Regions from separate parts of the Pokkaliibacter sp. CJK22405 genome, predicted to be linked through region 1. Evidence: predicted binding sites of a transcription regulator. Region 1 holds the regulator's gene; each other region holds the start of a gene.

Region 1 (3,279 bases):
ATCAGCTCATTGAGGTACAGCAGGTTTTGCTCAAGAGGACGAATTTCCGAAGGTATTTGCTCGACCGCTCTCACCATCTCCCCGGTAAGTCGTAACTGAGCCGCCATTGAGGCCATGCTTTTATTCAGCTGTTTAAGCCAGCGGTCGGTACCACGCAAAGTCATAGAAAAGGTGAAGTGGCCTAAAGCTTTATCAGGCAAATGATGTCCTTCATCGAAGACATAAATAGCTTTCTCGGGAGCTGGAAGAATAACACCTCCGCCCAACGATAGATCAGCCAGAACCAGATCATGGTTAGCGACGATACAGTCAGCTTCTTCAACAGACTCGCGCGCTTTATAAAACGGGCACTGGTTATAGAACTGGCAACGGTGTCGGCTACACTGCTGGTGATCGGTAGTGACCCGGGACCAAAGATTATCCGGAAGAGGATCAATCAACGCATCTTTATCGCCATCCCAGGCACCGGTAGCCCACTCCTTTAACAAGCTCTCAAAAACGGCGAGTTGATCTTTATCCTGAAGAGTGTCCTGCTCAAAGAGAGCCATAGTCGGATCATTGGCCTGACCGCTGGTAAGTCGATCAAGCTTTTGTGGGCACATATAGCGAGCACGCCCTTTAGCCAGAGCATAACTAAAAGTCATGCCCGCAAATTTGACGAGATCAGGAAGATCCTTCTGAACGATTTGCTCTTGTAACGCAACAGTCGCGGTGGAAACAATGACCTGTTTTTTCCAGGCACGCGCCAGAGGTATTGTCGCAAGCAGATAGGCAATAGTTTTACCTGTGCCAGTGCCTGCTTCTATTACACAAAGGTGATTTCCTTCCTGCCGTTTACTCTCATTGTCCTGAACAATGCCTCCAAGAGTGCGTGCTATTGAGCCAATCATCTGGCGCTGCCCCAGACGCGGTTTTAACTCGCGCGCTTTGAGGTAAGTTCGGTAGGCAGTTTGAATTGCCTGCTTTTCGACATCGCCAAGCATGAAAGGTTGTACTCCGGATAACTGGATCAAGCGCAGAAAGTGTAACGGTTTTCATCGGGTCACGTCGCCTGCTTTCACAACACTGCCTTATCAGAGCTGACCAGAAAACTAACTCCAGGGGATGTTTGAGAGGCAGGTAATGCGAGACAACCACTTTCTTTACATCGAGATTTTACTGTATATACTTCCATGTACTGTATAAACAAACAGATATTAAGACAATGATTAAACTTACTCAGCGCCAGTCAGAAGTTCTTGCCTGTATTCGTCGCTACATTGAGATGACAGGCTTTCCGCCCACTCGCGCAGATTTGGCACGTGAGCTGGGTTTCCGTTCTCCAAATGCCGCCGAAGAGCATCTAAAGGCACTGGCCCGTAAAGGGGCCATTGAAATCATACCGGGTGCTTCTCGTGGCATTCGCCTTCCTGATGAACCTTCATCCAGCAACGACGAAAGCTTTCAGGGCCTGCCTGTGATAGGCCGGGTTGCTGCCGGTAGCCCGGTACTTGCACAAGAACACATCAGTGAACACTGCCAGGTGTCTCCGGAATTCTTCAATCCGAAAGCAGACTATTTACTTCGGGTACAGGGGATGAGTATGCGTGATGCGGGCATTCTTGATGGTGATCTCTTGGCCGTTCATCGCACCCAAGATGCTCGCAATGGACAAATCGTCGTAGCAAGACTTGGCGATGACGTCACTGTTAAACGTTTTGAGCGCCAGGGCAACAAGGTTCAACTTATTGCAGAAAATCCTGACTTCTCACCTATCGAAGTCGACCTGAAAAATGAAGAACTGATCATCGAAGGACTTGGTGTCGGAGTGATTCGCAGAGGTAACTGATAATGCAGATGCAGCAGGAGTTAATTTTCTCTCAACAGAGCAGCCTTGTAGTTCCACCCATGCAATGGAACTCAGAGCTGTCTTTGAAAGAAGCAGACAATGACACGGAGGGAGGAATTACCGAAGTTGTAATCAGCCCAAAACAAGCAGGAAACGTGCAGTGGCTTTTACCACTTCTGGCCCAGCTTAGTTTCGATAATCGCTGGTTTACGTGGATTTCCGCTCCTGCAAGCATCGACAAGAACAGTCTCTTGAGTACCGGCATCGATCCCAACAAATGCCTGCTAATCAAACCCAGCGAACATCTATCAACTTATACCTTGGCCACAAAGGCATTACGGCTTGGTAATTGTCATCTCGCAGTATGCTGGCCCACCAAAGAAATTAGTACGCATGAGTATGAAGGGCTTGAGAGAGCAGCAGAAGAAGGTGATAGTCGCTGCATTCTGATTAGAATGCGTTAAGTGGTAGTTTTTAGCGCATTAGCTATCGATTAGCCCTGCCAGCATTCGCTACGCGTGAAATGACGATTTTAACCTGGGCTATTTAACCTTATAGTTTATGGTCATGCCCAAGATTACGCACTTGGGCAACCAGACTTGACATATTAATGAAGAATCTTCGGCCGCTCTTCTTCCCGGGCCTTCTCTTCCTTTTCTGCAAGACGCTCAGTAATGGCATGGACGCCTGCTGTCAGCATTTCACGTGCCATTTCAGCGTAATCATCTCCCATGAACTCTTTCATTTCAGAGGTGATATTAAGTCGTATTAATGGCAAAGCTTCAGACTCTTCCTGAATCTGTAGCAATAACTCGCCACTCTCGAGCTCAACAATTTCAAGCACTCGGGTCTCTTCCAGAATACCCGCCAGTTTATCCGCCACGTCTACTCCTCAAACTCCAGTCAGCAAACACATTAGCTGCTTACCACTCCTGAAGTGTTTTTCTACCTTCTTCAATGATATCGCGAAGATTCTTTAGCCAGCCTTGCAGCTGCTTTTGCACGTCTTCGTCATTTTGATGATCAGAATCCACCTGAACCACCTGAATCTCCGAGGCGCTAGCGGCAGGAGATGTAAGCCCTGCATCCTCTTTAACCTGCCAACAAGCCTGATACGCCCTTGAGAGCTGGCTTAGCCAAGAACTCTTACTTTCAAGCAAAGCTACCAGTGCCACGTACTCAGGCCCTTCGAAACCGCGCTCTTCAAGCAGAGAACCAAGATCAAAGTCTGAGCACAACTGAACCGCCGGAATGCTGTATGCCTCAGCCAGCTCCACAAGATAGGCACGATAAGCAGCGTACAGGTGAAAAAGTACGGACTCCTGATAGGAATCAATCAAGGCATGACGATGCCAGCTTTGTGCTGACATCGCTTGGCTCAACGCTTCCAGGTGCAGGCGAGCAAAGTAGAGTTTCTGATTGGTACGGCGAGCGTACAACGATGACATAGC
Region 2 (3,279 bases), on a different contig from region 1:
CCTGTGTCACTAATTAATTAAGCGAAAGTCTGGGGTAGAATTGGAAATTCGTTGCTTAGGCGATGATTTTTTAAATAAATGCTCGAATAGTTGGAATTGATTATCAATTAAAAAAGCCGGTACGCATTAAGCGACCGGCTTTTTGTTATTCATGGTCGGAGAAACAGGATTCGAACCTGCGACCCCTGCCTCCCGAAGGCAGTGCTCTACCAAACTGAGCTATTCTCCGATAATTCATTTAGCTGTCGTTTATATATTCAGCAGGGCTATTCAGCTACTGAACTAACGTCATGTATTGGCGCCATAGGTAAAAGATGAAGCCGACCGGAGGCTTTGTTGTGTTGTAAAAGTGCCGTTTTACCTACGTTGGGCGTACTCAGGCCTGACCTTAAAAGATGCAGACTTCCACGACTTTGGCCGTACTTTACTTGCTCTTTGAGAACGGCTTATGAAATCCTGTTCCAGTGTATAGCGCTAGGATATTGATTTTTAAAGGGTCTTCTTGAAGGGAATAGTAGATTTTTCTTGCAAGTATAAGGATATTCCTTATAAGCTCTGGCTGGTTAAAGTTTGAGTAGCTGTTTACCTGAGATTGATTATCAAGTTGATTTGTAGGGAAAAGCGCACTCTAACGTCAGAATAGCCATTTAAGATTCCTAACTTCGTGCACAGTCTAGAGTGGACTGTGAACAAATACTATGATCTCTAAGCGCCAGGGAAATCCTTTTATCTATTCGTTAATTGGATGGCGACTAATAAGAACGAAGGCAAATTCTGCCGTCGACAGGGATCGTCGTAGTTATTGACCCTGTAGAAGGATTGAATTGTGCGCCGTAATAAAAAACTCCAGCACTTTGTTGAGATTGCGACCCTTTTAACCGAAGAGGGCATTCTTACCCTTCATGCCTCCCTGGTCATTTCCTATTTGATGGAACAAGAACAGGCGCTGATGCGTGAAATGATTGCGCAAACGGGTTTATCTCGTCGAGGTCTTGAAAAAATTCTGGCGAATCTCTCCAGTAAAGCTCTGGCAGAAAAACTCCAGATCGAAGAAACCGTACCTGAAGGTAACACGTCCGGCCGGGGTGATCGTATCGCCTGGCGTCTGACCGAAGCCTTCAAGTCCAAGGTCGGCTATCGCATCAGCCTGATGAAATAGCGGCGGGTTTCCTCAGCTGTAGCTCGGGGGTATAGTACCCCCGCAACAGCATCTAAAGGTAATCACCGTGGACTCCACTGAAAAAGGCCAGACTAAACAAGGCTTCCTCGCTCTGGTTTCTTCCCTGTGTTTCGGGGATGACGCCTGTCCAATTCGCTTCATGTATAAAACCGTTCCTGCCCACCTGAATGATACCGGGTGGCGTATGTATTCCGGTTATGAAACCCCGGAGCAGCTTGAAGATCCGGAGTTCATGACGGTTTATCCGGTTGCTGCCCTTCGTGCCAATGACAACTCTCTTGAAGCACTGCTGGAATACAATGCCGGCACTGTCTGGGAGCGTCTTCCCGGAGCCGAGTGGGAGCGCGTGCATGATTTTAAAATCCCCAGTGATCATGTTGCCGTATGGGTCTCCAATGATGTGGATGACGCCCAACACCTCAACTCCTGAGTATCCTGCACTTTAGTTCCGTTAACTGTATTTATATACAGTTCTCTGGACAGTCTTTTTTGATGCTGTATATTTGTCCAGTAATTGTCGAGATTACGGGAGGCAACTATGCAGCAATCTCTACTTCCCACTCTGGAACCAGCACTTACTGGCCGTAAAAATACGCGCCCTCGCGTCCGCTCATCGCGGCTTCTTCCTGATGCTGCCTGGATTAAACCTGATCAGTTAACGCTGGCGGTATTCAGCAGTGAGGGCGTTGAAGATGACGGCTCATTACCCGAAGTCCCCTGTAGTGACCTGCTGTGCCGTGACCGGCATGACTTTCTCTACGAAGCCTTTGATCGGGTCCTGCCATCAGGAATCCAGTTTGCCGATACGCTCATTATTAATGGGCGACTACAACCGCAGTCGGGTGATGTGGTCCTAGTTCGACTGGAAGAGGATACATTGCTTCGCCAGTACCATTACGCCAATGGTGAAATCATTCTGACCACTGGGGTAGAGGACAGTGCTGAGCACGCCATCAAGCTTGATCGTGACACCGTATTCCATGTTCTTGGCGTGGTAACCCGGATTATCCGTAGTCTGCGTTAGATCGGCGGACCGGAGTGGGCTTACATGGATGGATAGTTTGGCCCGCCGCCGCCTTCAGGGGTTACCCAGCGAATATTTTGTGATGGGTCTTTGATATCACAGGTTTTGCAGTGCAGGCAGTTTTGCGCATTGATCTGAAAGTGTCTCCCCTCAGCACTTTCTGTTATTTCGTAGACGCCAGCAGGGCAGTAACGCTGAGCGGGTTCATCAAAATCCACCCAGTGTTGTCCCAGAGGCAGGTCTGGGTTATGCAGCTGCAAATGGCACGGCTGATCCTCCTCATGGTTGGTGTTGGAGAGATAAACCGAGGAGAGTTTGTCGAAGCTCAGTCCGCCATCGGGTTTGGGATAGGTAATCGCACTGAATTCCTGTTTGTCCCTGAGGGTGAGGTGGTCTGCTGTAGAGTCTTTGATAGTGAAAGGCAGTTTGCCGTTTAAACGCTGATCCAGCCAGTTAAAGGCGCCACCGAACCATGTGCCGAGCTTATGCAGTGCTGGTCCAAAGTTACGCGCCTGATAAAGCTCCTGACCTGCCCAGCTGGCTTTGAAATCGTCATCAAAAGAGGGCGTTGAATCGAGAGCCGCATTGGTATCGCTCAGCTGGCGGTGCAGTGTTTCTGCAGCCACCATTCCGGATTTCATGGCGGTATGAATGCCCTTAATTTTGGCGAAGTTCAGAGTACCTGCATCACAGCCGATGAGTAAGCCGCCCGGAAACGTTAAGCGTGGCAGGCTGTTCCAGCCTCCTTTGGCAATGGCTCTGGCGCCATAGCAGAGCCGCTGACCGCCGGAGAGGCTTTTACTGATCTGCGGATGATGTTTGAAGCGCTGGAACTCTTCATAGGGATTGAGATAGGGATTGGCATAGTTCAGGTCAGTAATCAGCCCGACGACGACTTGACGGTCATTCACATGGTACATAAAGCCGCCGCCACTGGCGTCATGCTCCTCCAGTGGCCAGCCTGCGCTATGGAGAACGCGTCCGGGCTGATGTTGGCTCTCGGGGATTTCCCAAAGCTCCTTGATGCCTAAGGCGTAATGCTGGGGGCTGGTGTTTTGATCCAGTGAGAAAGTTC
Region 3 (3,279 bases), on a different contig from region 1:
AGCGGAGATACGTCGTGGCCCCTGCCCTTTGGCAACACCCTGACGCACCAAAGTCGCGGAGACTCGCTCATCGTTTAAATAACCGTAATCCAGCAAACGCAGAATTATCGCTTCGACTTCATCCCGGGCCTGAGCTTTAAACACTTCAGCATCCGCACCGGAAAACATCGGCTCATCACCAGACTGAGCCGCTTTGTGTTCATCCAGCAACTGCTTCTGGCGAAGCTGCTCAAGCCGTTTTGCCAACTCGGCGCGACCATAATCACGCCGGGTCAGCAAGCTCAAAGCCTTATCCCAGAGAGAGACCGTCTTGAGCATTAGTCTTCTGCGGTTTCAAGCTCAGCTTCTGCTTTCACTACCGGAGAGCTCAGCAGACGATTGCGCAGTTCAGTTTCGATTTCTTCTGCAATGGCCGGGTTATCTTCCAGGAATTTACAGGCATTGGCCTTACCCTGACCAATCTTGTTGCCCTGATAGGCATACCAGGCACCGGATTTTTCAACCAGCCCCTGAGCCACACCCAGATCAACCACTTCGCCCATACGGTAGATACCCTTGCCGTACATGATCTGGAAGTCTGCCTGACGGAAAGGAGGCGAAACCTTGTTTTTCACCACCTTCACACGGGTTTCGTTACCCACGACTTCATCGCCCTGCTTAATAGAACCTGTACGACGAATATCCAGACGAACAGAGGAATAGAACTTCAGCGCATTACCACCGGTCGTGGTTTCAGGGTTACCGAACATGACGCCGATTTTCATACGGATCTGGTTGATGAAGACCACCAGACAGTTGGCATTCTTGATGTTACCGGTGATTTTACGCAGCGCCTGGGACATCAGACGTGCCTGCAGACCGACGTGAGTGTCACCCATTTCACCTTCGATTTCCGCTTTCGGTACCAGCGCCGCCACGGAGTCAATAATGATGACATCAACCGCGTTGGAACGAACCAGCATGTCGGCAATTTCCAGTGCCTGCTCGCCGGTGTCTGGCTGAGAAACCAGCAGGTCATCCACGTTAACGCCCAGCTTTTCCGCATAAATAGGATCAAGAGCGTGCTCAGCATCGATAAAGGCACAGGTTTTACCCTGACGTTGTGCCTGAGCAACCACCGACAGCGTCAACGTAGTTTTACCGGAGCTTTCGGGGCCATAGATCTCAACGATACGGCCATATGGCAAACCGCCGATTCCCAGGGCGATATCCAGGCTCAGGGAACCGGAAGAAACAGCAGGAATGGCTTCACGGGGCTGATCGCCCATACGCATGATGGCGCCTTTACCAAACTGACGCTCGATCTGGCCAAGAGCAGCTGTGAGAGCTCGCTGTTTGTTCTCGTTCATTCCAACCTCGCAAAGGAAAAATACTGTATATATGATCAGCATTATTCCACAGATTTGAGTTTACGCAACCCCAAGACAGGAAAAACTGACAGGGAAAATATTGTGGGAATCAGTGGCCGTTAAAGACCTGCGGGGGGAGCTTTCGAAAAGCCGAGCGGCTTAAAATGGCTTGCGACGCCAGTGCCAACAAGCCTTCCGCAGCCGCAATGGCTGCAGCCTCACGCACCTCATTACGGTTACCGGGGAAGAGAAAACGGGCTGACCATGTCTGTAGCGGTGTGGACCAGGCAATCCAGACCGTACCGACGGGCTTCTCCTCAGAGCCACCATCAGGGCCTGCAATACCACTAATAGCAGCAGAGAAATGTGCCGCACTTCGCGTACAGGCGCCCTGTGCCATTTCCTCGACGACGATCCGGCTCACCGCCCCCGCCGCCTGCAGACTCTCTGGCTGGACGCCAAGCATCTGAATCTTGGCCTGATTGGCGTAGGTGACCCAACCAAAACCAAACCAGCGCGAACTGCCGGGGAGTGCCGTAAACGCCGTCGCAAGGCCACCGCCCGTACAGGACTCTGCCGTGGCCACTTGCTGTTGCTTGTTGATGAGTACATCCGCCAGCTGGCTCACCAGTGATTCCAGTACAGCATTGGATTCCGGCACGTTTTGCTTCCTTATGTCGCGAAGATAAGACTTAGGGCTGTTTGTAGCTTATGGCTCTTCGCATCACAAGGGTGAGGTTGACGCTAGGGTAACGGGCAGCCATCGACGGTCTGTTTCAGGCCCGCCAGAATATTGGCGCCGGATTCATTCGCCAACTCGTCGTACCACTGCCGGGTTTTTTCAGGCTCCGTGCCGTGCGTAATATCACAGCGCTTGCGAGCCCGAAGCACAATGTCACCGACGCGTTCAACCCGCCGGGCATCATAGGCATTCAGGGCAGAAATCAGTGAACCCGAGGTTTTCAGGCATTCGGTGAGCACCCAGGCATCCTCCATCGCCTGACAACCGCCCTGCCCCAGGTCCGGTGTCATGGCATGAGCGGCATCGCCAATGAGCACAACCCTTCCCCGATGCAGGCTGCCAAGAGGTGTCACGTCATGAATCTCCACTCGCGCCATGCGCGCGGGGTCCAGCCGCTCGATCAGCCGCTGCACCGGCTCAGCCCAACCGGCAAAGTGCTGGCTTAGCTCCTGCCGATACTGGGACCGGTCATTCTCGGTGCCAGCAGGCAGTGGCACGTCAAAGAAAAAATAGAACTCATCATTGCCCATCGGCATGAGTGAACAACGCTTGTGATCGCCGACAAACTGGCGCCACTCATGGGCATTGGCCAGATCCGGCGCAATCCTCACCCGGCCATTCCAGTTCACATAGCCGCGATACTCACGCTGAATAGTTTGCCCGACGACATAATTTCGCAGCTGTGAATGGGTGCCATCGGCGGCGACAAGAAGATCTGCGGCGATTTTCTCGCCAGAACTCAGGGTAATCGTCACGCCCTCGCTGTGTTCTTCGACCTGCTCGCAGCTCACTCCCAGAGTCACGGTGTCTGACCCGACCGCCTCCAGCAACATATCCTGCAGCAACGCCCGCGCGACCGGATGCGCCCGCTCTTTAACCTGCGCATACAACGGCTCCAGGCTGAAATCCGTCAGGACCTTGCCGCTCTTGTCGTAGTAACTCATCTGCTGCATGTCGCCACTGATCGCATCCAGCTTGTCCTTAAGCCCCAGCGCGTTGAGGACTCGCACACCGTTAGACCAGATAGAAATCGCGGCACCAATGGGTGCAAGCTCACGAGTCCGCTCAAAAATGCGTACCTGATGTCCAGCGCGCCTGAGCGCCAGTGCCATGGTCAGTCCACCCATTCCGGCGCCCGCAATGACAATATTCAGCGTCTCCATTCGTCATCCTTATTGAATCTGTACA

Evidence for each region. The regulator LexA, encoded in region 1, represses DNA repair genes until DNA is damaged. The targets are predictions, from matches to a motif close to TACTGTNTANNTANACAGTA.
Region 2: a site for LexA is predicted at 1,634-1,653, ahead of ACKC9G_RS01680 (LexA family protein). Genes of this name have one in related genera too.
Region 3: a site for LexA is predicted at 1,371-1,390, ahead of recA (recombinase RecA). Genes of this name have one in related genera too.

Annotation. Positions count from the first base shown of each region.
Region 1 covers NZ_JBKKHQ010000003.1:2,708-5,986, forward strand. The annotation lists gene dinG (ATP-dependent DNA helicase DinG) at 1-983, opposite strand, end outside; gene lexA (transcriptional repressor LexA) at 1,205-1,828, shown strand; gene ACKC9G_RS02425 (cell division inhibitor SulA) at 1,831-2,292, shown strand; gene ACKC9G_RS02430 (hypothetical protein) at 2,436-2,711, opposite strand; gene ACKC9G_RS02435 (DUF6586 family protein) at 2,752-3,276, opposite strand.
Region 2 covers NZ_JBKKHQ010000001.1:369,475-372,753, reverse strand. The annotation lists tRNA gene ACKC9G_RS01695 (tRNA-Pro) at 153-229, opposite strand; gene ACKC9G_RS01690 (hypothetical protein) at 827-1,159, shown strand; gene ACKC9G_RS01685 (DUF2185 domain-containing protein) at 1,227-1,610, shown strand; gene ACKC9G_RS01680 (LexA family protein) at 1,719-2,204, shown strand; gene ACKC9G_RS01675 (electron transfer flavoprotein-ubiquinone oxidoreductase) at 2,225-3,279, opposite strand, start outside.
Region 3 covers NZ_JBKKHQ010000028.1:5,146-8,424, forward strand. The annotation lists gene ACKC9G_RS17670 (regulatory protein RecX) at 1-318, opposite strand, end outside; gene recA (recombinase RecA) at 318-1,349, opposite strand; gene ACKC9G_RS17680 (CinA family protein) at 1,459-2,010, opposite strand; gene hpxO (FAD-dependent urate hydroxylase HpxO) at 2,094-3,254, opposite strand.